Regions from separate parts of the Micromonospora sp. NPDC049662 genome, predicted to be linked through region 1. Evidence: predicted binding sites of a transcription regulator. Region 1 holds the regulator's gene; each other region holds the start of a gene.
The links. The regulator HrcA, encoded in region 1, represses chaperone genes, less so after heat shock. The targets are predictions, from matches to a motif close to GGTTNGCACNCTCNNNNNGAGNGTGCNAACC.

Region 2: groES (co-chaperone GroES) is a predicted target of HrcA. The motif match lies at 4,603-4,633, and genes of this name have one in related genera.
Region 3: groL (chaperonin GroEL) is a predicted target of HrcA. The motif match lies at 4,452-4,482, and genes of this name have one in related genera.

The regions. Positions count from the first base shown of each region.
Region 1 is NZ_JBFAOC010000070.1:9,645-19,470, reverse strand. It holds gene AB0J36_RS30640 (enoyl-CoA hydratase-related protein) at 1-604, opposite strand, end outside; gene hemW (radical SAM family heme chaperone HemW) at 624-1,847, shown strand; gene AB0J36_RS30630 (DUF4870 domain-containing protein) at 1,910-2,551, opposite strand; gene hrcA (heat-inducible transcriptional repressor HrcA) at 2,763-3,785, shown strand; gene dnaJ (molecular chaperone DnaJ) at 3,859-5,007, shown strand; gene AB0J36_RS30615 (16S rRNA (uracil(1498)-N(3))-methyltransferase) at 5,009-5,743, shown strand; gene AB0J36_RS30610 (SDR family oxidoreductase) at 6,066-6,827, opposite strand; gene AB0J36_RS30605 (histidine triad nucleotide-binding protein) at 6,921-7,280, shown strand; gene AB0J36_RS30600 (VOC family protein) at 7,313-7,669, shown strand; gene AB0J36_RS30595 (nitronate monooxygenase) at 7,759-8,763, shown strand; gene AB0J36_RS30590 (HAD-IA family hydrolase) at 8,763-9,440, shown strand; gene AB0J36_RS30585 (PhzF family phenazine biosynthesis isomerase) at 9,437-9,826, shown strand, end outside.
Region 2 is NZ_JBFAOC010000012.1:18,508-28,333, forward strand. It holds gene AB0J36_RS12065 (WhiB family transcriptional regulator) at 178-561, shown strand; gene AB0J36_RS12070 (molybdopterin-dependent oxidoreductase) at 749-2,314, opposite strand; gene groL (chaperonin GroEL) at 2,441-4,084, opposite strand; gene groES (co-chaperone GroES) at 4,155-4,469, opposite strand; gene AB0J36_RS12085 (methyltransferase domain-containing protein) at 4,728-5,909, shown strand; gene ybaK (Cys-tRNA(Pro) deacylase) at 5,919-6,398, shown strand; gene AB0J36_RS12095 (substrate-binding domain-containing protein) at 6,576-7,664, shown strand; gene AB0J36_RS12100 (ATP-binding cassette domain-containing protein) at 7,778-8,596, shown strand; gene AB0J36_RS12105 (ABC transporter permease) at 8,593-9,826, shown strand, end outside.
Region 3 is NZ_JBFAOC010000003.1:117,371-127,196, forward strand. It holds gene AB0J36_RS03695 (GNAT family N-acetyltransferase) at 1-238, shown strand, start outside; gene paaN (phenylacetic acid degradation protein PaaN) at 289-1,962, shown strand; gene AB0J36_RS03705 (GNAT family N-acetyltransferase) at 2,054-2,584, opposite strand; gene AB0J36_RS03710 (cold-shock protein) at 2,869-3,072, shown strand; gene AB0J36_RS03715 (hypothetical protein) at 3,187-4,404, shown strand; gene groL (chaperonin GroEL) at 4,677-6,299, shown strand; gene AB0J36_RS03725 (hypothetical protein) at 6,358-6,603, opposite strand; gene AB0J36_RS03730 (GNAT family N-acetyltransferase) at 6,680-7,615, opposite strand; gene AB0J36_RS03735 (S8 family serine peptidase) at 7,655-9,826, opposite strand, start outside.

The DNA.
Region 1 (9,826 bases):
CGCCGCGGACCAGGGAGTCGCAGTAGCCCCGCACCACGTCGTCCAGCTCCTGGGCCGGCACCGAGGCCGTCACCAGGCCGACCTCGACGGCACGCCGCCCGTCGAAGGTGTTCCCGGTCAGGTACAGCTCGGCGGCGGCGCGGGGGTGCAGCCGGGGCAGCACGGTCGCCGAGATCACCGCCGGGATCACCCCGATGCGGACCTCGGTGAACGCGAACGTCGCCTCGTCGGCGCAGACCGCGAGATCGGCGGCGGCGATGAGGCCGAGTCCGCCGGCCCGCGCGGGCCCGGCGACCCGGGCCAGGATCGGCTTCGGGCACTCCCAGAGCGCCGCCAGCACGTCGCCCAGCATGCCGGCGGGCACGGTTCCGCTGGCGTACGCCGCGGCGGTCTCCTTCAGGTCCGCGCCGGAGCAGAAGACCGGCCCGGTGTGGTCGAGCACGATCACCCGGACCGCGTCGTCGGCCACCGCGTCCGTCAGCCCCGCCAGCAACTGGGTCATCAGGGCGGTGGAGAGCGCGTTGCGGTTGTGCGGGCTGTCCAGGGTGAGGGTGGTCACCCCACGGGCCGTGGCGACCCGCACGAGCACGTCGGGAGAGGTCATGCCGGGCACACTAGTGGCCATGCCCGGCGTCCTTCCAGATGGTGAGACCGTCCCCGTCGACGGATCGTTGCCCGCCACCGCCACCACGGCGGTCGGCGCGCGCGGCTTCGGCGTGTACGTCCACGTCCCGTTCTGCGCCAGTCGCTGCGGCTACTGCGACTTCAACACGTACACGGCCGCCGAGTTGGGTGGGGGCGCGAGCCGCGAGGCGTACGCCGACACCGTGCTGGCCGAGCTGGCGCTCGCCGCCCGGGTGCTCGGCGACAACCCGCCACCCCGCGTCGACACCGTCTTCGTCGGTGGCGGCACGCCCACCCTGCTCCCCGCCGACGACCTGGCCCGCATCCTCGAGGGCATCGACCGCACCTGGGGGCTCGCCGCCGACGCCGAGGTGACCACCGAGGCGAATCCGGAGTCGGTCACACCGGAGTCGTTGAAGCTGCTGCGCACGGCCGGCTACACCCGGATCTCGCTGGGCATGCAGTCCGCGTCGCCCGGTGTGCTGGCGATCCTGGACCGTAAACACAGCGCCGGCCGGGCCACCGCCGCCGCCCTCGAGGCGCGCGAGGCCGGGTTCGACCACGTCAACCTGGACCTGATCTACGGCACGCCGGGGGAACGGGCCGAGGACTTCGCCGGCACGCTGGAGCAGGTCGTCGACGCCGGGGTCGACCACGTCAGCGCGTACGCCCTCATCGTGGAGGACGGCACCCGGCTCGCCGCGCGGATGAAGCGCGGCGAGGTGCCGTACCCCAGTGACGACGTGGCGGCGGACCGCTACCTGGCCGCGGAGGCCGCCCTCGACGCGGCCGGCCTCTCCTGGTACGAGGTGTCCAACTGGGCGCGCGCCGACGAGGCCCGGTGCCGGCACAACCTGCTCTACTGGACCGGCGCCGACTGGTGGGGCCTGGGCCCAGGCGCGCACAGCCACGTCGGCGGGGTGCGCTGGTGGAACGTGAAGCACCCCACCACGTACGCCCAGCGGCTGGCGGCCGGCGCGTCACCCGGCCTGGCCCGCGAGGTGCTGACCACGGACGAGGCGCACATGGAGGACGTGATGCTCCGGCTGCGGCTCGCCAGCGGACTGCCGCTGGGGGTGCTCGACGACGCCGGCCGGGCCGGTGCCGCGCGGGCCCTCGCCGACGGTCTGCTGGACGCCGAGAGGTACGCCGCCGGACGGGCGGTCCTCACCCTGCGCGGCCGGCTGCTCGCCGACGCGGTCGTGCGGGACCTGCTGCCCTGAGCCGGACGCCCGCCCGGCCGGCGGCGGTGTGCCGGACCGGCCGGGGGAGCGGCCGGCCCGGATCACTTGATGAGGTTGGCGGAGAGCGGGTAGCGGTAGAGCTGCCCCTCGTTGGCCTTGATGCCGGCGAGGATGCCGCACACGGCTCCGAGCACGACGGCCGCCACGACGCCGATGAAGCCGATGAAGATGCAGGACAGCACCCAGCCGACCAGGCCGACGATCGACCAGACGAGCTGGAAGTTGAGCGCCGACACGGCGTGCGCCCGGACGGTCGGGGACTGGCTGCCCCGGGCCAGCAACGCCACCAGCGGGGCGATCCAGCCGAGCACGCCCGCGCTGATGATCATCCCGGCCGCGCCGCCGAAGTGGGCGACGAGCGCCCAGGTCTTGTCCTCGTTGTTGGCGTAACCGCCGCCGGGGCCGCCGTACGCGCCGCCGGTCGGATACCCGCCAGTCGTGCCACCCGGCGGGGGGTAACCCCCTGGTGGGGGGTAGCCGCCCGGCGGAGGGTAGCCGCCCGACGGCGGTTGGTCACCGGTGGGCGGCGGATAGCCACCGGCTGGGGGATAGCCGCCCGGGCCGGGCGCCCCGGACAGTGGTGCGGTGGGCGGCTCGGCCGACGAGGACGAGCCGGGGAGATTCGGCTCCGGCGGGTAGTTGCCGGGGTCTCCCGCGCCGGGAGGGCGAGGTGGTTCAGTCATGGTTGTCACGGTAGGTGCCGTGAGCAACGCCGCACCAGAGCGACATCGCCCTGTCGTCCGGGCCGATCGGCCCGCGGGATGTCACGGGCCGTCGTTGATCATCGCGTCGGCGGGCACGCCGACGTAGACTGGCACTCGTTACAGTCGAGTGCCAGGACGGTCCGTCGGCCCGGGTGGGCCGGCGGCCGACGTGCGACAGGAGGTGCGGAGGATGGGTCTGGACGACCGGAAGCTCGCCGTGCTCCGCGCCATCGTCGAGGACTACGTCTCGACCCAGGAGCCGGTCGGCAGCAAGGCGCTGGTCGAGCGGCACCAGCTCGGGGTCTCCCCGGCGACGGTCCGCAACGACATGGCCGTGCTGGAGGAGGAGGGCTACATCCGGCAGCCGCACACCAGCGCCGGCCGGGTGCCCACCGACCGTGGCTACCGGCTCTTCGTCGACCGGCTGTCCCGGGTCAAGCCGCTCAGTCCGGCCGAACGCCGGGCCATCGAGCGCTTCCTCGTCGGGGCCGTCGACCTCGACGACGTGGTCCACCGCACCGTACGGCTGCTCGCCCAGTTGACCCGGCAGGTGGCCGTGGTGCAGTACCCGAGCCTCGCCCGCTCCTCGGTCCGCCACCTGGAGCTGGTGCCGATCTCCACCACCCGGCTGATGCTCGTGATGATCGCGGACACCGGCCGGGTGGAGCAGCGGCTGGTGGAGCTGCCCGGACCGGTGCCCGCCGACGACGTCACCGACCTGCGTCGCCTGGTCAACGAGAAACTCGCCGGTGAGCGCATGTCGGACACCCCACCGCTGGTGCAGGCGCTGGTGGAAGAGGCGCCGGTGCAGCTGCGCCCGGCCATGACCACGCTCTCCACCGTCCTGCTGGAGACGCTCGTCGAGCGGCACGAGGAACGCATCGCCCTGGCCGGCACCGCCAACCTGACCCGGGGTGGTCTGCTCGACTTCCAGGGTTCGCTGCGGCCCATCCTGGAGGCGTTGGAGGAGGAGGTCGTGCTCCTCAAGCTCATCGGCGAGACCGAGCCCAGCACGACCCGGGTGCTGATCGGCGACGAGAACGAGTTCGACAACCTGCGTGCCGCCTCGGTGGTCAGCACCGGGTACGGCCCGGGGGCCACCATCGTGGGCGGCCTGGGGGTGCTGGGGCCCACCCGGATGGACTACCCCGGCAATATCGCCATGGTGCGCGCCGTGGCACGCTACGTGGGCGAGCTGCTGGCCCAGAACTGACCAGTCAGGGCCGACGGCCGGCTGCGGCCGCCGGTCGGCGCAACGCGAGACGAACATGAGGACACGGAACGCAGTGGCCAGGGACTACTACGGCATCCTCGGTGTCAGCCGGGAAGCCTCCGATGACGAGATCAAGCGTGCCTACCGCAAGCTGGCACGCCAGTTCCACCCGGACGTCAATCCGGACCCGGAGGCCCAGGAGAAGTTCAAGGACATCAACGCCGCGTACGAGGTCCTCTCGGACGACCGGAAGCGGCAGATCGTCGACCTGGGTGGCGACCCGCTCGCCCCCGGCGGCGGGGGCGCGGGCGGCCCGGGTGGTCCGGGGGGAGCCGGCCCGTTCGTCGGTTTCCAGGACATCATGGACGCGTTCTTCGGTGGCGCCGCGGGCGGCGCCGGCCGCGGGCCGCGTCCACGGACCCGTCCGGGCGCGGACGCGATCCTGCGCCTCGAACTGGACCTGCACGAGACGGCGTTCGGCGTCGAGGCCCCGATCACCGTGGACACCGCCGTGCTCTGCACCACCTGCTCGGGCGCCGGCACCGCGGCCGGTACCCACCTGGCCACCTGCGAGGCGTGCGCCGGCCGCGGCGAGGTGCAGTCCGTGCAGCGCACCTTCCTCGGCCAGGTGGTCTCGGCCCGGCCGTGCACCGTCTGCCAGGGCTACGGCACCACCATCCCGCACCCCTGCCCAACCTGCGCCGGTGACGGCCGGGTACGCACCCGCCGATCGCTCACCGTCAAGATCCCGGCCGGCGTCGAGGACGGCATGCGGATCCGGCTGGCCCAGCAGGGTGAGGTGGGCCCGGGCGGTGGCACCGCCGGCGACCTCTACGTGGAGATCCACGAGCGTCCGCACGACGTCTACTCCCGCAAGGGTGACGACCTGCACTGCCGCGTCACCGTGCCGATGACCGCCGCCGCGCTGGGCACCCGGCTCACCATCAAGACGCTGGACAGCGAGGAGACCGTCGACGTCAAGGCCGGCACCCAGCCGGCCAGCACGCTGCGACTGCGCGCCCGGGGCGTACCGCACCTGCGCGGCACCGGCCGGGGCGACCTCTACGTGCACCTGGACGTCCGGACGCCCACCAAGCTCGACCCCGACCAGGAGAAGATGCTGCGCGACTTCGCCAAGACCCGGGGCGAGGAGGTCGCCGAGCTGACCAAGCAGGGCGGCTTCTTCTCCCGGATGCGCGACGCGTTCAACGGGCACGCCTGAGGTGTCGGCGCCGCTGTTCCTGGTGGAGGCGCTGCCCACCGGTGACGCGCTGACCCTGGACGGCCCGGAGGGGTACCACGCCGCAACCGTGCAGCGGCTGCGCGTCGGCGAGGAGCTGCTGCTCGCCGACGGTCGGGGCGGCACGGCCGCCGCCGTGGTCACCACCGTCGGCCGGGGCAGCCTGGAGGTCGCGGTCACCTCCCGGGGGTACGCGGACGCGCCCGTACCCCGGATCGTCACCGTGCAGGGCATCGCCAAGGGTGACCGGGGCGAGCTGGCCGTGCAGGCGATGACCGAGGTCGGGGTGGACGAGATCGTGCCCTGGGCGGCGTCGCGCTCGGTGGCCCAGTGGCGCGGCGACCGGGGCGTACGCGCACGCGAGAAATGGGTGGCCACCGCCCGCGAGGCGGCGAAACAGGCCCGCCGGCCCTGGCTGCCCGTCGTGGCCGGCGCGCCGGACGAGTCCACCGCCACGGTCGCCCGCCGGATCGCCGGCGCCGCCGCCGGGTTCGTCCTGCACGAGGAGGCCGACGAGCCGCTGACCGGCGTCGACCTGCCGTCGGCCGGGGAGATCGTCCTGGTGGTCGGCCCCGAGGGCGGCATCGACCGGGCCGAACTGACGGCCTTCCGTGAGGCCGGTGGCCGGCCGGTACGCCTCGGGCCGGAGGTGCTGCGTACCTCCACGGCCGGCGTGGCCGCGCTCAGCGTGCTCGCCACCCGCCTCGGCCGCTGGTAGTCGCCCACCCCCGACTCGCCGCCACCCTGCCGCCGCTGGCTTCGGCCGCCACCCTGCCGCCGCTGGCTTCGGCCGCCACCCTGCCGCCGCTGGCTTCGGCCGCCAGCCTGGGCCCGCGTTCGCTTCGGCCGCTGGTGCCTGCGGCTCGCGGGCCGGTGATGCGGGCGGATCGGAGCCGCGCACTCCATTGAGCGTGATGCCTGTCAGTCATCAAGATGACTGACAGGCATCACGCTCACAGTGTTGTCCGCCGTCCGCCCGCAGGAGGCGCAGCGCACCGCCGGTCGGTCGGTGAACGCCGCGCCGAGCGTGAATCGCGAGGTCAGCTGCGTAGGTACGAAGCGCCGTTGAGGTCGACGATCGTGCCGGAGGCCCACTCGGCCTCGGGCGAGGCCAGCCAGTGCACCGCTGCCGCGATCTCCTCCGGCCGGGCCACCCGGTCGAACGGGCTCTGCGCCCGGATCGCCGCGCCCCGCTCGCCGCGCAGGTGCTCGGTCGTCATGTCGGTCGCCACGAAACCCGGCGCCACCGTGGCGACCGTGATGCCGTACGGCGCGAGCGCCACGGCGAGGGACTGACCGAGCGCGTTCAGCCCCGCCTTGCTGGCGCCGTACGCCGGCTGCTCCGGCTCGCCCCGGAACGCGCCCCGGGAGGACACGTTGACGATCCGGCCACCCCGCTGGCGCAGGTGCTGGGCGGCGCACCAGATCACGTTCCCCGCACCGGTCAGGTTGGTCTCCAGCACCTGCCGCCAGCGCGCCTGCCACTCCTCGTACGAGGTGCCGAAGACCGGGTGCGGGACGTCCCGGTCGCCGTACGTGCCGGCGTTGTTGACCAGCACGTCCAGGCCACCGAGCTGATCGGCGGCCCGGTCGACCATGGTGCGGACCGCGGCCGGGTCGGTGAGGTCGGCGCGGACCACCACGTGCCCCGACCCGGGCAGCCCGGCGCGAAGTTCCTCGGCCGCCTCGGCGGAGTCGCGGTGGTGGATGGCCACCCGGTCCCCACTGGCGGCGAACGCCTCCACCACCGCCCGGCCGATGCCGCGCGAGGACCCCGTCACCAGAACCGCCCGATCCGTCATGCCGGCCATCCTGCCTGAGCACCCCCAGTTGTAAGGAAGGGCCCCTTCCTATACCTCAGGCGTTAGCAAGGTGCCCTTCCTTACACTGCCCCGATGGGATCCGACTGCCTGTTCTGCCGCATCGTCGCCGGGGAGATCCCGGCCACCGTCGTCCGCGAGACCGACACCACGCTCGCCTTCCGCGACATCGGCCCGAAGGCCCCTGTGCACGTCCTGGTCATTCCGAAGGAGCACTACGCCGACGTCGCCACCCTCGCCGAGGGTGACCCGGCGCTGGCCGGGGCGGTGCTGGCCACGGCTGCCGCGGTCGCCGAGGACGAGGGGCTGCTCGGCGACGGGTTCCGGCTGATGTTCAACACCGGGGCGTACGGCGGGCAGGAGGTGTTCCACGTGCACGCCCACCTGCTCGGCGGCGCGCCACTGGGCCCGATGCTCGCCCGAGACCTGACCTGACGGCCGGCCCGACGCTCTGCCAGGATCGGCGCATGGCCAACGTCTGGTCCGGTGTGACGATTGATTGCCTCGACCCCGAGCGGGTAGCCCGATTCTGGAGCGGTCTGCTCGGTCGCGAGCCCGGTCCGTCGCAGCAGGGTTGGGTCTACCTCGGTGAACGTGGTGAACCTCAGCCACGGTTGGTGTTCCAGCCGGTGTCGGAAGCCAGGACCGGCAAGGTACGGATTCACCTCGACATCTCCGTTGACCGGATCGACGAGGCCATGGCCCTGGTCATCGATCTCGGTGGTCGGTACACCGGCGAGCGGCACGACTACGACGAGGGCGTGGTTGTCGTCATGGCCGACCCGGAGGACCACGAATTCTGCCTGGTCCAGTACTACCGCTGACGGCCCGTTACACCCTGTTGACGCTTCGGTATCCGAAGCAGTAACGTCCGAGCCGACCGATTCGATTTTCGAAGCACTCGGGGGGGCTCGTGAGGGGATTGCGCACCGCCCTGTGCGAACGGCTGGGCATCGGGCTGCCGATCATCCAGGCGCCGGTGGGTTCGGCTGCGGGACCGGACCTGGCCGCAGCCGTATCCGAGGCCGGTGGCCTCGGCATGTTGGCCTTGACCTGGCAGAGTCCCGAAGAGGCACGGCGCACCATCCGGCGAACTCGCCAACTCACCACGAGGCCGTTCGGCGCGAACCTGGTTCTCGATTTTCCGGTGGACGACCTACTGACGGTGTGCCTGGAAGAGGGAGTGCCGACCATCTCCACCTTCTGGGGAGACCCGTCGCCGGCGAATGCCCGCATCCGCAAGGCGGCCGCGCTGCATCTGCACACGGTCGGCGAGGTCGCCGAAGCGGTCCACGCGGTCGCCGACGGCGTGGACGTCGTCGTGGCACAGGGCTGGGAGGCCGGCGGTCATGTCCGCGGCAGCACGTCCACGATGGCCCTGGTGCCCGCCGTCGTCGACGCGGTCGGCCCCGTACCCGTGGTTGCCGCGGGTGGGATCGCGGACGGCCGGGGGGTCGCGGCGGCGCTGGCGCTCGGCGCCCAGGGCGTCATGCTGGGCACCCGTTTCCTGGCTGCCGCCGAGGCTGCCACGCATGAGGTGTATCGGCGGCATCTGATCACCGCCGCCGGCGTGGACGCCGTGTACACCCGGTGCTTCGACGGCGGCTGGCCGCACGCGCCGCACCGGGCGTTGCGCAACGGGACCCTCCGACGGTGGGAGGCCGCCGGCTCGCCGCGGGCACCGCATCGGCCCGGCGAGGGCGATGTCGTGGCGGTGGACGCGGCCGACGAGAACCACTATCGGTACGGGGATCTGATACCGCTGCCCGACATGACCGGGGACCTGGAAGACATGGCGCTGTACGCGGGTCAGTCGGTGCACCTTGTGCACGAGGTCCTCCCCGCCGCCCGGCTGATCCACGACATGGCCGTACAGGCGGCCACCACGGTCGGCGCCCTGCACGACCTGGCTGCGTGATGGATCAAGGGTCACATCGCCTGCACGACATCGGCGCGGGCGCTGCTGACAAGGCAGTGTTGTTCGACGTCGACGGTGTGCTCATCGATTCGTACCCTGCCTACCGCCGGATCTGGAGCCAATGGGCGACGCAACGCAACCTCGACCCTGACCTGGTCTGGTCACACACCCATGGTCGCCGGCCCGTCGACACCATCGCGGTCGTAGCGCCACAGCTCGATGCGGAAGCCGAATACCTGCTGGTCCGCGAGCTCATGGCCGATGAGGGTGACGCTTTTCCCGTGTATCCCGATGCCGCCGAGGTGTTGCGTCTGCTGACCGGCCGGCGGTGGGGCGTCGTCACCTCCGGCCGAGCTCCGACGGTGCTGCACCGTCTGCTCGCAGGCGGTTTACCCGATCCTCCCGTGCTGGTCGACAGCGGCCACGTCCGGCTGGGCAAACCCGATCCCGAGGGCTACCTGCAAGCCGCGCAGTTACTCGACCTCCCGGCGTCCGACTGCTTGGTGATCGAGGACGCCCCCGCAGGCATCGAAGCAGCCCGAGCCGCAGGCATGACAGTGATCGCCGTACGCACCACCCATCCCGACGACGAACTCGTCGGCGCACACCACCGCGTCGACACCCTCGGCGACACCATCCCCCTCATCACCGACTGGCTGGACAGGGCGCACCAGTGAACGACGTAGTCTGGCCGGAGATTACGGTTGTCGATGCGTGCGTGCGGCGCGACGGTCGGGGTGGCAGCCCCACTGCCGTAACCGACGACGATCCGGCGGCGACGGACCCCGACCGGTGTGCGGTGGCTGCCGCTGCCGGCACCTCGCACGCGGCGTTCGTCGGCCCGGGTCGGACGCGGGACGGCGGCTGGCCGGTCCGCTTCTTCACCGCCACCGGCGAGCTGTCCGGCTGCGGTCACGGCACCGTTGCCGCGCAGGCCGTCCGGTTGATGCGTACCGGCCGCGCTGAGCTCAAGGATCGCCAACACACCGGCGGGCGCACCTTCGACACCGTCGCGATCCGCCGCCCTGGCGGCATCGAGGTGTGGTTCGACCAGGGACTCGTC
Region 2 (9,826 bases), on a different contig from region 1:
TTTCCGACAGATGGGGCAAAAGCCGCAAGTTGTCGGGGGTTTTCGATCACAGAAGTGTGAGCCGGCAACGACCCGGGTACCGGGGGGTCCAGGCCGGGAACGGTGCGCCTGCGCGGCCCGCCGCCCGGAAGCCGGCCACAAGCATTCTCGCGGTGCCGCGCGGGAGGAGGGGTGCTGATGTCGAACGTACGTAGACTGCCCGGACCCATCGTCGACCTCTGGGACTGGCAGCGGCTCGGTGCCTGCCGGGGCCGGGACAGCGCGCAGTTCTTCCACCCGGACGGGGAGCGCGGATCCTCGCGGCTGCGGCGGGAGTCCTCGGCCAAGTCGGTCTGCCGCGCCTGCCCGGTCCGCGCCGAGTGCGCCGCACACGCGCTGTCGGTCCGCGAGCCGTACGGCGTGTGGGGCGGCTTCAGCGAGTCGGAGCGGCTGCGCCTGCTCGCCGTCGGCTGGGAGGACCTGGCGGACCGCCGGCAGATCCGGGTCGACGTGGCCCGCCTGGAGGCGCGCCTGGGTCGCCCGCACAAGTCGACGGTCCCCGCCCAGCGCAACGTCGCCTGACCCCACACACCACCCCGACACCGCGAACCGCGCCCCCGCCCAGCGGGAGCGCGGTTCCCGCGTACCCACCCCACCCAACCCCGACCCCGACCCCGACCCCGGTGATCATGAAGTTGTTGCCCCCGGCGTGCCGTCAGGGTGGCAACAACCTCATGATCACCGGGCCGAGGGGTGGGGGTGGGTGGGGTTAGTGGACGTTTACCGGGACGGTGTGCCAGCCGGTGGCGCCGTCGGGGGCGACGCTCTGGGTGCGCTCGGTCTGGGTCTCGCCGGTCGCGTCCGTGGCCCGGACCTGAAGGCGGTGCTCGCCCGGCGTGGCGTCCCAGCGCCAGGACCACTGGACCCAGGTGTCCACCGACACCGTCGGGGCCAGCGCCGCCTCCTGCCAGGGGCCGTCGTCGACGCGTACCTCGACCCGGCTGATGCCCCGGTGCTGCGCCCAGGCCACACCGGCCACCGTCACCGGGCCGGCGGTCAGCTTGTTGCGCCGTCGTGGCGCGTCGATCCGCGACTGGGTCTTGATCGGCCCCTGGGCCGACCAACCGCGTGGCACCCAGTACGCGTCGAAGTCGGCGAAGCGCGTCAACTCCAGCTCGGTCACCCACTTGCAGGCCGACACGTAGCCGTAGAGACCGGGCACCACCATCCGCACCGGGAAGCCGTGCTGGACCGGCAGCGGTTCGCCGTTCATGCCGATCGCCAGCAGCGCGTCCCGCCCGTCGCGCAGGGCGGCGGTGGGGGTGCCGCAGGTCCAGCCGTCGACCGACCGGCCGACGACCTGGTCGGCGTCCTCGTCCGGCTGGGCCTCGTCCAGCAGTTCCCGCAGCGGTACGCCGAGCCAGCGCGCGTTGCCGATCAGGTCCCCGCCGACCTCGTTGGAGACGCAGGCCAGCGTGACGTACCGCTCGACCAGCGGCCGGGCCAGCAGGTCCGCGTAGCTGTAGGTGCGCTCGGTACCCACCCGGCCGTGAATGCGCAGCCGCCAGGTGTCCGGGTTCACCTGCGGCACCACCAGGGCGGTGTCGATCCGGTAGAACCCGGAGTTCGGGGTGACGTACGGCGCGAGCTGAGCCAGGGACAGGTCCGCTCCCGCGGGCACGGCCGGCGCGGGGACGGCCGGGGCGGGCAGCCGGATCGCGTCCCGGGCGGCCGAGACGCCCCGCCGCCCGGCCAGCCAACGGCCGCCGAGACCGGCCACGGCCGCCGTACCGAGCAGCACTCCGGTGCCGGTGAGGAACCGTCGGCGCGACTCCGGGTCGACACCCTCGACCGGCGCGGCCGGCGTCACCGGCGTGGGTGGGTCCCACGGCCAGGGTTCCAGCTCGAACGGGCCGGCGATGAACAGCCAGAGCACCAGGGCGCCGAGCCCGCCGCCGACCAGCGACGGCAGCGCGTCGAAGACGTCCGCGCCGGGGCGGGTCAGCGCGGCGGCCACACCGACGGCGCCGAACGCCGCGATACCGGACAGGCCCAGGGCCAGCCGCCGGATCGCCAGCATTCCGAACAGGGCCGCGAACCCACCCAGCAGCAGGGCCGTTCCGGTCAGCAGGGCGATCTTGTCGGCGGTGCCGAAGACGTCGATGGCGAACTGCTTGATCGGCTCGGGAACGGCGTCGACGACCACCCCGCCGACCGCGACCAGTGGCGCCGACCGGGGGCCGGTCAGCACCGCCACCGGCTCCGCGGTGCCGATCGCGACGGCGGCGGCGGTGACTCCGGCCAGCGCGGCGTACCGCCGCGACGTCGTGCTCATCGGCCCAGTGTGCGCGATCATCTCGGCCGATCGCCAACGACGTCATCGCTTGGTAATGCTCGCCCGGACGAAACCGGGGCACACCGCCGTACGGCGGTGTGCCCCGGAACGGGTGTCGCTACCGGGTCAGAAGCCCGGGCCGTGCTGGTGGCCGTGGCCGTGGCCGTGCCCGCCACCGGCGGCGGCCGGCTCGGGCTGCTCCGGCTTCTCCACCACGAGGCTCTCCGTGGTGAGTAGCAGGCCGGCGATCGACGCGGCGTTGGTGACGGCGTTGCGGGTCACCTTCACCGGGTCGATGATGCCGGACTTGACCAGGTCGCCGTACTCGCCGGTGGCCGCGTCGAGGCCGTTGCCCCACTGCATGCCGGCGACCTTCTGGGTCACGACGTAGCCGTCGTGGCCGGCGTTCTGCGCGATCCAGCGCAGCGGCTCGACCAGCGCCTTGCGCACGATCGAGACGCCGACCTTCTCCTCGCCGGTGAAGCCCAGGTCGTCGTCGAGCACGGGGAGGATCTGCACCAGGGCGGCGCCGCCGCCGGGCACGGTGCCCTCCTCGACCGCGGCCTTGGTCGCCGCGATGGCGTCCTCGATGCGGTGCTTGCGCTCCTTCATCTCGACCTCGGTCGCCGCACCCACCTTGATCACGGCGATGCCGCCGGAGAGCTTGGCCAGCCGCTCGGCCAGCTTCTCCCGGTCCCAGTCGGAGTCGGAGGCCTCGATCTCCTTGCGGATCTGGGCCACCCGGTCGTCGACCTCGGTCTTCTGGCCGCCGCCGTCGACGATCGTGGTGTTCTCCTTGTCGACCACGACGCGCCGGGCGGTGCCGAGCACCTCCAGGCCGACCTGGTCGAGCTTGTAGCCCAGCTCCGGGGCGACCAGCTCGGCGCCCGTGGAGATCGCGATGTCCTGGAGCATGGCCTTGCGCCGGTCGCCGAAGCCCGGGGCCTTGACCGCGCAGACCTTGAGGGTCTTGCGCAGCGAGTTGACCACCAGGGTGGAGAGCGCCTGGCCGTCCACGTCCTCGGCGATGATCAGCAGGGGCTTGCTGTTCTGCAGGACCTTCTCCAGCAGCGGCAGCAGCTCCTCGATCGCCGAGATCTTCTGGGTGGTGACCAGGATGTACGCGTCCTCGAGGACGGACTCCTGACCCTCCAGGTCGGTGACGAAGTTCGGCGAGATGAAGCCCTTGTCGAACTGGAGACCCTCGGTCACGTCCAGCTCGGTGGTGAGCATCGAGCCCTCCTCGACGGTGATGACACCGTCGCGGCCGACCCGCTCCATCGCCTCGGCGATCAGCTCGCCGATGGTGGCGTCCTGCGCGGAGATCGTCGCCACGTTCGCGATCGACTCCTTGCCGGCGACCTCGACGGCCTTGCCGAGCAGCGCCTCGGAGACCTTGGCGGCCGCCGCGTCGATGCCCCGCTTGAGGCCGGCCGGGTTGGTCCCGGCGGTCACGTTGCGCAGGCCCTCACGGACCATCGCCTGCGCCAGCACGGTCGCGGTGGTGGTCCCGTCGCCGGCGACGTCGTTGGTCTTGGTCGCCACCTCCTTGACCAGCTGCGCGCCGAGGTTCTCGTAGGGGTTGGTGAGCTCGATCTCCTTCGCGATGGTCACGCCATCGTTGGTGATCGTCGGCGCACCGAACTTCTTGTCCAGGACGACGTTGCGCCCGCGCGGGCCGAGGGTGACCTTGACCGCGTCAGCGAGGGCGTTGACACCGTGCTCCAGCAGGTGTCGGGCGTCGTCCGAGAAGCTGAGGATCTTCGCCATGAATGTCCCTTCGAAGCGCCGCTGCCCCGGCCCGGCGAGCCGGACCGGGGCAGCGACACTGATCGGTTGCTTACTTCTCGATGACCGCGAGGACGTCGCGGGCGGAGAGCACCAGGTACTCCTCGCCGGCGTACTTGACCTCGGTGCCGCCGTACTTCGAGTAGAGGACGGTGTCGCCGACCTGCACGTCAACCGGAACCCGGTTGCCGTTGTCGTCGACGCGCCCCGGACCGACAGCGAGGACGGTGCCCTCCTGCGGCTTCTCCTTGGCGGTGTCGGGGATCACGATGCCCGACGCCGTGGTGGTCTCAGCCTCGTTCGCCTGGACCACGATGCGGTCCTCGAGCGGCTTGATCGCAACCTTGGTCGCGGTAGTCACGGGCATACCCTCCTGGGGTACTGGTTTCGTTGCCGGCCAGCGGGGCTGACCAGCGTCAATCTGCCTCATGCCACCGGGCGGGGCCGTCGTCGCGGGTGCCGGTCCGCCTGGCGTGCGCACCCGGGTCGCGAGACCCGGAAGCTGGCACCCTCAGGGTGAGAGTGCTAATCGCAGGTTATTCCGTGGCTAGCACTCCGTCAAGGAGAGTGCCAGCGCGTCGCGCCCCGCCAGCGGTATTTTCCCCTCGGTCGGGAGAATGGGCAGGTGGATCTCGATCAGTTGGCGGCACTGCGTACCCCCGAGGGGTCGGCCGCCCTCACGGCGGCGGCCGAGCTGGCCGGCGGCGATCCACTGGCCGCGGCGTCGGCGCTCCGCGCGGCCGGGGTGCCGCCGACGCTGGCGGCGGCGGCCCTCACCCAGGCCGAGCTGCGCCACCGGGCGGTGGGCAAGTTCGGCCCGGCCGCCGCCGGGATGTTCCTCACCCGCCCCGGCCTGGAACAGGCCACCCGCCGGGTGGTCGCCGACCGGCGGGCCGCCCGGCTGCACGCGGCCGGCGTGCGCACCCTGGCCGATCTCGGGTGCGGCCTCGGCGCGGACGCGCTGGCCGCCGCCCGTGCCGGCATCCGGGTGTACGGGGTCGAGGCCGACCCGGTGACCGCGGCGATGGCCGCCGCCAACGCCGCCGCCGCCGGGCTGGCCGACCTGTTCACGGTCGAGTGCGGCGACGCGACCGCGTTCGACGTGTCGCGGGTGGACGGCGTCTTCTGCGACCCGGCCCGACGGGCCACCGGCACCGGCCGACGGATCTTCGACCCGCGCGCCTACTCGCCGCCCTGGGACTTCGTCACCGGCCTCGCCGAGCGGGTGCCCCGCACGGTGGTGAAGGTGGCGCCGGGCCTGGATCACGCGCTCATCCCGGCTGGCGCGGAGGCGGAGTGGGTCGGCGTGGACGGCGACCTGGTCGAGGCGGCGCTCTGGTGCGGCGAACTGGCCGAGGTGCCCCGCCGCGCCAGCGTGTACCGGAGGGAGATCCACCAGCTCACCGGCTCGGGCGACACGGAGGCGCCGGTCGGACCCCCGCGCCGCTACCTGTACGACCCGGACCCGGCGGTGGTCCGGGCGCACCTCGTCGCCGAGCTGGCCGCGGAGCTGGACGCCACCCTTGCCGACCCGAGCATCGCGTACCTCTACGCCGACCAGCCGACCCGCACCCCGTACGCGCGCTGTCTGGAGATCACCGACGTGCTGCCGTTCTCGCTCAAGCGCCTGCGGGCATTGCTGCGCGAGCGTCGGGTGGGTCGGGTGGAGATCCTCAAGCGGGGTTCGGCGCTGACGCCGGAGCAGTTGCGGCGGGACCTGCGCCTGGCCGGCGACCAGGCGGCGAGCCTGGTGCTGACCCGGGTCGCCGGAGCGCCGACCGTGCTGATCGGCCGGCCGGTGGATTAGGTTCGGGGCGTGGCGGGACAGGGCACTCCGGCAACGGCACTACTGGCCAAGCGCGGGATCGCGCACCGCACCCACCCGTACCGGGTGGCACCCGACGCTCCGAACTACGGCGCCCTGGTGGCGGCCGCCCTCGGCGTGGCGCCGGAGCGGGTGTTCAAGTCGCTGGTGACCGAGGTGGACGGCGTCCTCACCGTGGCGGTCGTACCGGTGACCGGTGAGCTGGACCTCAAGGCGCTCGCGGCGGCGGTCGGCGGCAAGCGGGCGGCGCTCGCCGAGCGGACGGTCGCCGAGCGGGCCACCGGCTACGTGCGAGGCGGAATCAGCCCACTCGGGCAGCGGCGGCGACTGCCCACCGTGCTCGACGACTCCGCGCTGGACCTGCCGACGATCTATGTCTCCGCTGGTCGGCGCGGGCTGCAACTCGAACTGGCGGCGGTGGACCTGGTGGCGCTCACCGGGGCCCACAGCGCGCCGTTGCAGGCGCGCTGACCTGTCGTTACATCGCCCTTTTCGGGGGATGTTCGGCGAGTAACAGTCGCGTTGCTGAATTGTTATCGCTTCCAACAAACTTGGGACCTGCGTGGTCTTGTGGTTCCAGTGTGACGCGGAATACGTTGCCGGACACAACAAAACAACACCTCCCCCACCTCCGAAAGGACCCTGCACATGCGTAAGGGGATCCTCACCATCGCCGCCGTGGGCCTGCTCGCGACCGGCGGTTTGACCGCCTGCGGCGACGACTCCGGCAACGGCTCGGCCGACTCCAAGAAGACTCCCAAGATCGGCGTGATCCTTCCGGACAGCAAGTCCTCCCCCCGCTGGGAGACGGCGGACCGTCGCTTCCTGGAGGAGGCGTTCAAGGCCGCCGGCGTCCAGTCCGACATCCAGAACGCCCAGAACGACAAGGCCGCCTTCCAGACGATCGCCGACCAGATGATCACCGGCGGCGTCACCGCCCTGATGATCGTCAACCTGGACTCCGGCACCGGCAAGGCCGTGCTCGACAAGGCCAAGTCGCAGGGCGTCGCCACCATTGACTACGACCGGCTCACCCTCGGCGGCTCGGCCCAGTACTACGTCAGCTTCGACAACGAGGTCGTCGGCAAGCTCCAGGGCGAGGGCCTGTCGAAGTGCCTGACCGAGAAGGGCGCCAAGAACCCTGTCGTGTCGTACCTGAACGGCTCGCCCACCGACAACAACGCCACCCTGTTCAAGGCCGGCTACGACTCGGTGCTCAAGCCGAAGTTCGACTCCAAGGAATACACCAAGGGCCCGGACGACGCCGTGCCGGGCTGGGACGGCCCTACCGCCGCGACCATCTTCGAGCAGCAGCTCACCGCGACCAAGGGCAAGATCGACGGCGTGCTGGCCGCCAACGACACTCTCGGCAACGCCGCCATCTCGATCCTGAAGAAGAACAAGATCAACGGCAAGGTGCCGGTGACCGGGCAGGACGCCAGCGTGGAGGGCCTGCAGAACATCCTCGCCGGTGACCAGTGCATGACCGTCTACAAGGCAGTCCGGGAAGAGGCCAAGGCCGCCGCGGACCTGGCCATCGCGCTGGCCAAGGGCGAGAAGAAGGACACCGGCCAGTCGGTGAAGGACGGTGACCGCGACGTCCCCTCGGTGCTGCTCACCCCGAAGGCCATCTACAAGGACAACGTCAAGGACGTCATCGCCGACGGCTACGCGACCAAGGAGCAGGTCTGCACCGCGGCGTACGCCAAGTTCTGCGCCGAAGCCGGCATCAGCTGACCGACGCCGCAGTACCCGCCGGGACGACCATCGCCGCCCGGCACGGGAGCACCCTCCCGTGCCGGGCGGCGCCCGCCGGACGGGCCCCGACCCTCCCTTAAGAAGGAGACCCCGTGTCCGCGACTCCCCTGCTGGAACTCCGCGGGATCGACAAGAGCTTCGGTCCCGTCCAGGTGCTCCGCGACGTCGCCCTGAGCGTCCACCCGGGCGAAGTGACCGCACTTGTCGGCGACAACGGCGCCGGCAAGTCGACCCTGGTGAAGTGCATCAGCGGCATCTACCCCACCGACGCCGGTGAGGTCCTGTTCAACGGCGAACAGGTGCACATCGGCAGTCCCCGCGACGCCGCAACGCTCGGCATCGAGGTCGTCTACCAGGACCTCGCGCTCTGCGACAACCTGGACATCGTGCAGAACATGTTCCTCGGCCGGGAGAAGCACAGCGGCATCGTCCTGGACGAGCCGACCATGGAACAGCTCGCCGCCGAGACCCTGGCGGGGCTCTCCATCCGCACCGTCACCTCGCTTCGCCAGCACGTCTCCAGCCTCTCCGGCGGTCAGCGCCAGACCGTGGCCATCGCCAAGGCGGTGCTCTGGAACAGCAAGCTCGTCATCCTGGACGAGCCGACCGCAGCCCTGGGCGTGGCACAGACCGCCCAGGTCCTCGAACTCGTCCGCCGCCTCGCCGACAACGGCCTGGCCGTGGTGCTCATCTCGCACAACATGAACGACGTCTTCGCCGTCTCCGACCGGATCGCCGCGCTGTACCTCGGCCAGATGGTCGCCCAGGTGAAGACCACCGACATCACTCACGCCCAGGTGGTTGAGTTGATCACCGCCGGGCGCTCGGGCGGCCTCGGCCTCGCCACCGACCCGGGCGGCAACGGCGACGGCCCGCAGCCGGCCGACTCGATCTCAGGAGGCGTCCGATGACCACCACCGCCGTGCGCAAGGACGGCCCGGCGGCCGTCACACCGCCGCCGACCGTCGGGAGCCACGTCCGCAACTACGTGAGCCGGGTACGCGGTGGCGACGTCGGCGCGCTACCAGCCGTGCTCGGCCTGATCGTGCTCTGCACCGTCTTCGCGGTCATGCGGCCGTCGTCGTTCCTGTCGGCCGGCAACTTCGCCAACCTCTTCACCCAGGGCGCGGCGGTCACGCTGATCGCGATGGGCCTGGTCTTCGTGCTGCTGCTCGGCGAGATCGACCTCTCCGCCGGCTTCGCCAGCGGTGTCTGCGCGGCGGTACTGGCAAACGTGGTCACCGTGCTCGGCTACCCCTGGTGGGTCGCCGTCCTCGCCGCCATCGCCACCGGTGTCATCATCGGCACCACGCTCGGCATGCTCGTCGCGAAGATCGGCATTCCGTCCTTCGTGGTCACTCTCGCCGGCTTCCTCGCCTTCCAGGGCGTCGTGTTGCTGCTCGTGCAGGAGGGCACCAACATCTCCGTCCGCGACGAGGTGCTGGTCGCCATCGCCAACCGCAACCTCGCCCCCGCGCTGGGCTGGGCGCTGACCGCCGTCGCCGTCGTCGGCTACGCGGCGGTGCAACTGCTACGCCACCGCAACCGGGCGGCCCGCGGCCTGATCACCGACCCGATCGCGGTGGTGGCGCTGCGGATCGGCGGGCTCGCCGTCATCCTCGGCACCGCCGTGTACGTGCTCAACCTGGAGCGCAGCCGCAACGTCCTCATCGTCTCGCTCAAGGGTGTGCCGATCGTGGTGCCGATCATCGCGGTGCTGCTGGTCATCTGGACCTTCGTGCTCCAACGCACCAGCTACGGCCGGCACATCTACGCCGTCGGCGGCAACCGGGAAGCGGCCCGCCGGGCCGGCATCGGAGTCGACCGGATCCGGATCTCCGTCTTCGTGATCTGCTCGTCCATGGCCGCCGTCGGTGGCATCGTGGCCGCCAGCCGGGCCAACTCGGTCGACCCGAACACGGGGGGCAGTAACGTACTGCTCTACGCGGTCGGCGCGGCGGTGATCGGCGGCACCAGCCTCTTCGGCGGCAAGGGCCGGGTATTCGATGCCGTGCTGGGAGGCGCGGTGGTCGCGGTCATCGAAAACGGAATGGGCCTGATGGGGTACAGCGCGGGAGTCAAGTACGTGGTGACCGGCGTCGTGCTGCTGCTCGCCGCCAGCGTCGACGCCCTCTCCCGCC
Region 3 (9,826 bases), on a different contig from region 1:
CGCCTCCGTCGACTGGCACGCGTACCAGCAGATCACCCTCGTCGACCCGGCCCACCGTGGTCACCGGCTGGGCCTCATCGCCAAGGCGGAGAACCTGCACCACCTGCTCACCCATGAGCCCGCCGTACGCGTCATCGACACCTGGAACGCGGCGAGCAACAGCTACATGGTGGCGATCAACGAGCAGCTCGGGTTCCGCCCGGTGGACGCCTGGGACAACTGGCAGCTCACTCTCTGACGGGTATCCGCCGCTACTGCTCGCGGACCTTGCTCAGGCATGATGGCGGCATGACGGAGACCCCGCATCCCCTGTACGACAGGCACGCCGACACCCTCAACCGTGCGCTGACCGCGATCACGGAGCGGGGCTACTGGTCCGCCTATCCCGAGTCCCCCAGCCCCCGGGTGTACGGCGAGACCGCCGCCGCCGACGGCAAGGCCGCCTTCGAGGCGTACCTCGGTGCTGACTTTCCCCTCGACCAGCCCGCCGCTGGCGAGCGGATCGCCACCGAGACGAGCCCGTTCGGCGTCGACCTGGCGGTGCGGTACCCGCACGCCGGCACCGACGAGTTGGTCGCCGCCGCGTCCGCCGCGTTGCCGGCCTGGCGCGACGCCGGCCCGCAGGCCCGGGTGGGCGTCTGCCTGGAGATCCTCGACCGGCTGCACAAGCACATCTTCGAGCTGGCCAACGCGGTGCAGTTCACCAGCGGGCAGGCGTTCGTGATGGCCTTCCAGGCCGGTGGCGCGCACGCGCTGGACCGGGCGCTGGAGGCGCTGGCGTACGCGTACGCCGAGATGACCCGGCACCCGGGCACGGCCGGCTGGGAGAAGGCCGCCGGCAAGGGCGACCCGCTGCGGATGATCAAGACGTTCCACGTGGTCCCGCGTGGCGTGGCGCTGGTGATCGGGTGCAACACCTTCCCGACCTGGAACTCGTACCCCGGGCTGTTCGCGTCGCTGGTCACCGGTAACCCGGTGATCGTGAAGCCGCACCCGCGCGCGGTGCTGCCGCTGGCGATCACCGTGAAGTACGCCCGGGAGGTGCTGGCCGAGGCCGGCTTCGACCCGAACCTGGTCCTGCTGGCGGCCGAGGCCCCCGGTGAGAAGCTCGCCAGCGACCTGGCCCTGCACCAGGCCGTCAAGATCGTCGACTTCACCGGTTCCACCGAGTACGGCGACTGGCTGGAGACGCACGCCCGGCAGGCGTCGGTCTACACCGAGAAGGCCGGCCTGAACACGGTCGTCATCGACTCCACCGACGACTTCGCCGGCATGTGCCGCAACCTCGGTTTCACGCTGACCCTCTACAGCGGGCAGATGTGCACCACGTCGCAGAACATCCTCATCCCGGCCGGCGGCATCGAGACCGACCAGGGGCACAAGAGCTTCGACGAGGTGGCCGGCGGGATCGCGGCGGCGATCGGCAAGCTGACCGCCGACCCGGCCCGGGGGGTCGAGCTGACCGGCGCCATCGTCAACGACGGGGTGCTGGAGCGGCTGGCCGAGGTCACCAAGGTTGGCGAGCCGGTGCTGGAGTCGCGGACGGTGGCGCACCCGTCGTACGCCGACGCGGTGGTGCGTACCCCGACGGTCGTGAAGCTGACCGCGGACGACGCCCAGACGTACGGCCGGGAGTGGTTCGGGCCGATCTCGTTCGCCATCGCGACCGACTCCACCGCGCACAGTCTGGAGCTGATGCGCCGGACCATCGGCGAGAAGGGCGCGCTGACCGCCGGGGTCTACTCGACCGACGAGGCGGTGCTGGACGCCGCCGAGGCGGTCGCGGTCGAGGTCGGTGTGCACCTGTCCGCCAACCTCACCGGCGGCGTCTTCGTGAACCAGTCGGCGGCCTTCTCCGACTTCCACGGCAGCGGCGCCAACGCGGCGGCCAACTCCGCCCTGACCGACGGCGCCTACGTGGCCAACCGGTTCCGGATCGTGCAGTCCCGCCGCCACGCCTGACCTCTCGTGGTGATCAAGAGGTTCGCGTCAGAAATGACGCTGTTCTTGACGCGAACCTCTTGATCACCGGGGTCGGTGGGGGGGAGGGGGGTTAGGCTGTTCGGCGCATTTGTAGTTCGGTTAGGGCGGGGATGGTGGGGTGGGGGACCCGTACGCCGGTGTCCTTGAAGCCGAGGCGCTGGTAGGCCCGGTAGGCGCGGTCGTTGCCGACCACCACCTCCAACATCAGCTCCGGCCGGCCGCAGTCCCGCGACCAGGCGGCCACCCCGTCGATCAGCTCGCCGAGCAGCCCGCTGCCCCGCCAGGCCGGCGTGACGTACACGGCGTAGATCACGGTGAGGCCCGGCTCGTTCGGCGCGACCGTTCCACCGGCGTGCCCGACGAGCCGGCCGCCCGGATCCGCGACGAACTGCGCGGTGTGCGGACCGGTCGACGTGAACGCCACCCGGGCGGCGAACTCGTTGTGCGGTCGGGCCGCGGCATCCGCCAACGTCTCCAGGAAGGCCAACGGCGCGTCGGCGAGCATCTCCAGTCGCAGCGCCCGCATCCGGGCGGCGTCCTGCGGTCGTACCCGGTGGATCCGCGCCTGCCGCAGGGGCGCGGAGCCCGTGTCGGTGCTCATGCCCGCATGCCTACCACAGGGGCGGACGCGCACCGGTGACCCGTGCCGCCAGACCCCCTCGATCCGGTCCAAACGCAACCATCGTCATGAATCCGACGGACCCTCGGATCGCTACGAACTATGCCCGATTTGTGGTCGTGCGCTCCCGTCACTCCTCGTGTAGCGTGCGATTTCGATCACCTCTTTCAACGGTCGCCGTCGATCGCTGAGGTGGTGGTTCGTGGGTGTCCGGCGGTGCCGGACGGCCGGGCAGGCAACGCCGCGCAGAGTGAGGGAAGTGCACCGTGGCACAGGGTTCTGTGAAGTGGTTCAACGCCGAGAAGGGTTACGGCTTCATCGCCGTCGACGGCGGTCAGGACGTGTTCGTCCACTTCTCCGCGATCGAGATGGACGGCTACAAGGCGCTCGACGACGGTCAGCGGGTCGAGTTCGAGATCGCCCAGGGTCAGAAGGGCCCGCAGGCGGAGCACGTCCGCGTCATCGGCTGACCGATCCCGATCTGCTCGCCGGCTGTTGCGCGACCGGCTGGCGAGTCGGGGCTGCGGCGCGGACGCCGGCCCGGGAAGATCGTGAACCGTTCCAGCCGATGCTGAGGAGGGTTCATGACCGACCAGTCGCCGCCACCCGCCACGCCCTCCGGGCCGGGTGAGCCGAGCCGGCCCGACCCGACGTCACCCGGCGACGGCTCCGGCGCGTCACCAGTTTCGGGCACCCCGCCCGTCCCGGACGCTGGCCTGCCGCACGCGGGCCCGCCGCCGCAGAGCTGGGACCCGGCGCAGGCATGGGGTCAGCCCGCTGGTCCGCCGCCGGGCTGGGATCCCGCCCAGGGAGCATGGGGTCAGCCCGGTGGTCCGCCGCCGCAGGGCTGGGCCTTTCCGCCCACCGGCGGCTACCCGCCGGGGGCCGGTCCCTACGGCGCTCAGCCGTGGTATCCGGGGGCGCCGGTCGGCTGGTACCCGCCGGGTTACGGCCTCGACCCGAACGACGCCCTGGTCACTCCGCCCGGTGCCGGTATCGGGGGCTGGTTCGACCGGTTCTGGGGCGCGCTGCGCCGGGGCTGGCGGCAGTTGGTGCCGATCATGCTGCTCACCCAGGTCCTGCCGGCGGCGGTGCTGTCGGTCATCTCGTTCGGTCTGGACCCGTCGCCCACCTGGGCGGCGCAGGCCGAGACGGACCCGTCGGCCGGGCTGCCGGACAACTTCGCCACCAGCCTGTTGACCCTCGTCGTCGTGCTGGTCGGCGGCAGCCTGCTGATCGGCCTGGTGCAGGCGCTGGGCTGGGCCGCGGGCAGTTGGGTGATCACCCAGCAGGCGGCCGGCCGGCCCGCCCGGCTCGACGCGGCGCTGCGGTACGGGCTGCGCCGGGCCGTCGGCCTGTGGGGTTGGACGCTGCTGGTCAGCCTGCTCATCGGCATCGGAGTCTGCTTCTGCGTGCTGCCGGGGATCTACCTGGCGTTCGCGTTGAGCATGGCCGGCCCGGTCTACCTGTTCGAGCGGGACAACCCGATCGGCCGGTCGTTCCGGATGTTCCACGACCGGCTCGGAATGCTGCTCGGCCGGGTGGCCCTGGTGGGCGCGGCGGTGATCATCGGAACCGTGGTGCCCGGCATCCTGGAGTCCGCCGGCACCGGCGCGTTCGGCGAGGATCCGTTCGCGTCCCCGGGCCCCGCGGTCGGGGTGGTGGTGGTCATCGCCGTCACGGCGGTGCTGGCCCTGCCGGCCCACCTCGCCCAGTTGGTCGGTCTGCTGATCACGTACGCCGAGCAACGGGCTCATGAGGGGCCCGTGAACGGGGCCACACTGGCTGCGGAACTCGACTGACCGGGCTCATCGTGCTTGCACTCGGCAGGTGAGAGTGCTAAACAAGTCATTGGCACTCGCATACCGTGAGTGCCAATGGTCGGGACGGTGGGGCCTGGTTGCGCCGGTGTGGAGACACCGGGGCAGCACATGGCCGGTCGTCGCGGGCTATCCGGCCCGGCCGAAGGACGTCGTCGTCGCCAGGTGGCGACGTCCCAAGGTGCGTACACCAGGCGGCCCATCCGGGGCACACATCTCGGGTGGCCCGTGAGTGTCCAGGAGGACAACGCCGTATGGCCAAGATGATCGCGTTCGACGAAGAGGCGCGCCGCGGCCTCGAGCGGGGCATGAACCAGCTCGCCGACGCCGTAAAGGTGACCCTCGGCCCCAAGGGCCGCAACGTCGTGCTCGAGAAGAAGTGGGGTGCCCCCACCATCACCAACGATGGTGTGAGCATCGCCAAGGAGATCGAGCTCGAGGACCCGTACGAGAAGATCGGCGCTGAGCTGGTCAAGGAGGTCGCCAAGAAGACCGACGACGTTGCCGGTGACGGCACGACGACGGCGACCGTCCTGGCCCAGGCCCTGGTTCGCGAGGGCCTGCGCAACGTGGCCGCCGGCGCCAACCCGATGGCCCTGAAGCGGGGCATCGAGGCCGCGGTCGCGAGCGTCTCGGAGGAGCTGTCCAAGCTCGCCAAGGACGTCGAGACCAAGGAGCAGATCGCCTCCACCGCCTCCATCTCCGCTGGCGACAGCACTGTCGGCGAGATCATCGCCGAGGCGATGGACAAGGTCGGCAAGGAAGGCGTCATCACCGTCGAGGAGAGCAACACCTTCGGGCTGGAGCTGGAGCTCACCGAGGGTATGCGCTTCGACAAGGGCTACATCTCGGCCTACTTCATGACCGACCCGGAGCGTATGGAGGCCGTCTTCGACGACCCGTACATCCTGATCGTCAACAGCAAGATCTCGTCGGTGAAGGACCTGCTCCCGATCCTGGAGAAGGTCATGCAGGGCGGCAAGCCGCTGCTGATCATCGCCGAGGACATCGAGGGCGAGGCCCTGGCCACCCTGGTCGTCAACAAGGTCCGGGGCACCTTCAAGTCGGTCGCCGTCAAGGCGCCGGGCTTCGGTGACCGCCGCAAGGCCATGCTGGGCGACATCGCCATCCTCACCGGCGGCCAGGTCATCAGCGAGGAGGTCGGCCTCAAGCTCGACGCCGTCAGCGTCGACATGCTGGGCCACGCCCGCAAGGTCGTCGTCACCAAGGACGAGACCACCATCGTCGACGGTGCCGGTGACGCCGAGCAGATCCAGGGCCGGGTCAACCAGATCCGGGCCGAGATCGACAAGAGCGACTCCGACTACGACCGCGAGAAGCTGCAGGAGCGGCTGGCCAAGCTGGCCGGTGGCGTTGCGGTCATCAAGGTCGGCGCGGCCACCGAGGTCGAGCTGAAGGAGCGCAAGCACCGCATCGAGGACGCCGTTCGCAACGCGAAGGCGGCCGTCGAGGAGGGCATCGTCCCCGGTGGTGGCGTCGCGCTGGTGCAGGCCGGCAAGACCGCCTTCGACAAGCTGGACCTGGTCGGCGACGAGGCGACCGGTGCCAACATCGTCAAGGTCGCGCTGGACGCCCCGCTGCGGCAGATCGCCGTCAACGCCGGCCTCGAGGGCGGCGTCGTGGTGGAGAAGGTCCGTAACCTCGAAGCGGGTCACGGCCTCAACGCCGCCAACGGCGAGTACGTCGACCTGCTGGCCGCGGGCATCATCGACCCGGCCAAGGTGACGCGTTCGGCGCTGCAGAACGCGTCGTCGATCGCCGCGCTGTTCCTCACCACCGAGGCCGTCGTCGCGGACAAGCCGGAGAAGACCCCGGCTGCCCCGGCTGGCCCGGGTGGCGGGGACATGGACTTCTGAGTCCAGTTCCGACACACCGAACGGGGCGGGCCGCTGACGCGGTCCGCCCCGTTCGTCGTCAGGTGGGCAGTGGACGCTGGTTGCGGCGCTTCTGCGCCCGGTCGTACGGCGGCAGCGACCGGATCGGCGCGTCCACCATCTCCTGCGGTTCCTCGGTCGCCGGTCGGCCGTCGGTGCTCATCTCGGCCAGTTGTTCGGCGTCGCCGTAGTCCAGCCGGTCGAACGGCAGTTGGCCGGGCAGTTCGTCGGCCGGTTTCCAGGTGATCGGCGGGCCGTCCTCGGTCTGGTCGTCATCCGTGGTCATGGCTGCCTCCTCTACCGAAACGGTAGGGGGCGTCGATGCCCGACGCGGACGAATGGGTCAATGTCCCATTTGACCGCTATTCGGCCCCAAGCCGTCGCCGGTACAGGAAGAAGACCCGCTCGATCCGCGCACCCGCGCTGCCCGAGTAGAACGGCACCGGCCCCACCCAGCCGATCTCCGCCCGGTCCAGTCCCGCCGCACGCTGATCCCGCAGGCAGCGTCGCAGCAGCACTCCGCCGATGCCCGAGCCCTCGGCGGCCGGGGCGGTGCCCATCGGCCCGAACCAGCTCGGCCGGGACGATCCGTAGGCGGCGAAGCCCAGCACCTCGCCGGCCCGCTCCGCCAGGTGGCAGCCGGCCCCCTCGCGGCCCACCGATCCGGCCAGCTCACCGTCCCAGGCGCCGCCGAAGGTGGACCGGGCGAACGCGGTCAGCGCCGGCAGGTCAGCGGGCTCGGCCCGCCGTACCGTGATGCCCTGCCCGGCCAGCCGCCGCTCGGCGGCCTCCGTCGACCGCAGCGCCGGGGACTCGTCGTACGACAGGTCCGCCGTCATGTTCCAGGCGGTCCGGTCCTGCTGGTAGCCGAGCGCGAGGGCCGCGCACACCGCCGGCGTGTACCGCACGTCGATGCCCGGCCAGGCGTAGTACGGCGGGTTTCCGGCCAGCAGCACCTCGGTCACGCCGTGCTCGGCGAGCGCCCGCTCGGCCCGGGCGACCAGGCTGCGGCCCACGCCCCGGCGACGCTGCCCCGGCAGTACGGCGACCAGGTCCACGTGCCCGATGCCCGGCTCCGTCGGCGACACCGAGCAGAGCAGCACCCCGACCAGGTCGCCGGCCCGGTACGCCCCCAGCCCGATCACCGTCCGGTCGACGGCGGCCCGCGGCCAGAGGACGTCCACGACGGCGTCCGCCTCGGCGGCGTCCTCGGGCAGGTCGAGGGCCTGCGCGCAGAGCCGCGCCACGGTGGGCGCGAGATCGAGGGCCAGCTCGGTGACGGTGATCTCGGCGTCCATGGGTGCCGACCCTAGATCACCCGCCGCCTCCCGCCCTGCTCACCCCCGGGCGGCGCGGACGGCGGCGTACGCGTCGACCTGCCCGGCGCCGGTGACGTTCGCCGGGGTGCCGCAGGCGTCACTCGGATTGCGTGAGCGGTACGTCGGCTCGGCCGGCGTGGCGGTGTCCCGCAGGATCTGCCGGGTCCGGGTCAGATCGCCGATCAGCGCCGGGTTCGCCGACCACATGAGCGCGACCACTCCCGCCACCTGCGGGGTCGCCATCGACGTGCCGTCCAGCGCCGCGTACCCGCCGCCGGGCATGGCCGAGACGACCCCCACCCCGGGGGCCAGCACGTCCGGCTTGCCCGCGCCGCCCTCCACCGGCCCGCGCGAGGAGAACTCCGCGACGCGTCGCTGCGCGTCCACCGCGCCCACGGTCAGCACGTTCGCGTACGGCGCGGGTGGTTCGTCGATCGACGCGCACCACGGGCCGCTGTTCCCGGCGGCGGCGACCACGAAGATCCCGGCCGCGTCCAGCGCCGTGGTGGCCGGCAGCAACGCGCCCCGGTCGCAACCCTCGATCGAGGGGCAGCTCCACGAGTTGGTCAGCACCTGCGGGGCGCGCTCCGGCCGGCCGTCGGTGAACGGGTCACCCCCCGCGGGGAACGGCGCCAGCATGAACTGGAGGCAGTCCAGGTAGTGCCCCGGGCTGCCCAGGTTGCGGTCCAGGTTGACGCAGCCCACCCACTGCGCGTCCGGGGCCACGCCGATGCCGTTGCGCCCGACCGCGCTGCCCACCGTGTGGGTGCCGTGCCCGCCCTGGTCGTTCGGTGCCCGGGTGCCGTCCCACGGGTCGTACCAGGAGTCGTCACCGCCCCGGAACCCGGGCCGCAGCGCTGGATGGCTGCCGTCCACGCCGGAATCGGAACTGCCGACCACGATCCCCGCGCCGGTCGCCCCGAGCTGGGACCAGACCCGGTCCGCGCCGAGCTGACGGATGTTCCACTCCGGGCCGGTCGGTGCCGGCGCGGTGCCCCGGGTCTGCCCCGCCGGGGCGGGCAGGGGCCGTAGACGCTGGCTGATCAGCACCCGGGCCACCTCGGGCCGACGGGCGAGCCAGGCGCGCACGGCCGGACCACCGTCCACCTCGACCGCGTTGACCAGGTAGTACGGCACCGGGTCGAGCCGTAGCCGCCCCGCCGTGCGGCGCAGGTCGGCCTGCGTACGGTCTGCGGTCGCCACCAGCCGCCGGTAGACCTCCGTTGCCCGGGTATCCCGCCCGGCCTGTCCCGTTGCGCCGGCCGGGATGCCGCTCAGGTCGGCCTGCTCGCGCAGCACCACCAGCAGCCGCTCGCCGTACAGGCCGGGCTGACCGGGCCCGGCGTCGACCACGCCCACCGCCACCAGCAGGACCGCCGCCGCCAGCGCGGCCACCCGGCGACTCGGGGTACGTGCCGCCGGGCGGGCCAGCAGCACCGCGTACCCGATGGCGAGGACGACCGCGACGGCGAGGCCGACGCCGGCGGCGGCCGCAACCCAGAACGGCACGTCGCGGGTGCCGACCAGCAGCAGAGTGATCTCTTCCGGATCGGTGAAGGCCAGCGGCCCGAGGGCGGCCAGGCCCACCAGCCAGCCGGTCGCGACCCGGCCCACGCGGGCCGGATCGGTCGTGTCGACGCCGGGCTGCGAGGCCGCGACCAGTCTCCCGGTGGCCGGCCGCCAGGTCGCGGCCCAGAGCGCGGCGAGCACGAAACCGGTCGGCGGCAGCGTCAGCAGGGCGGGCAGCTGCGCGCCGGACTGGCCCGTCCCGGCCGCGAGCAGCAGCAGCGCCAACCCGGCGACGAGGCCACCGACCAGCACCAGGCGGGCCGGTCGGGGTGGCCGGCCGACCGCGAACCGGGACCAGAAGGTGGCGTCCAGCAGCATGGCGGCCAGCCCGCCCAGCGAGGCGGCTGCCAGGACCGCGAGGACCGTCTCCAGCAGGCCGCCGAGCGCGCCCAGCCAGGCCCACGGCAGCAACAGCGCCAACCCGGCGGCGACCGCCAGCAGCGGCACCGCGCCCGGCCGACGCGAGCCGCGCCCCGCCAGCTCCGCGTCACCGGTGGCCCCCGTCCGCGCGGCGACGGCCCGCCCCGGGTCGGATTCGGTCCGCGCGGCGTCGGTCGGGGCGGCATCGGTCCGCGCGGCGACGGTCGGGGCGGCGTCGGTCCGCGCGGCGTCGGTCGGGGC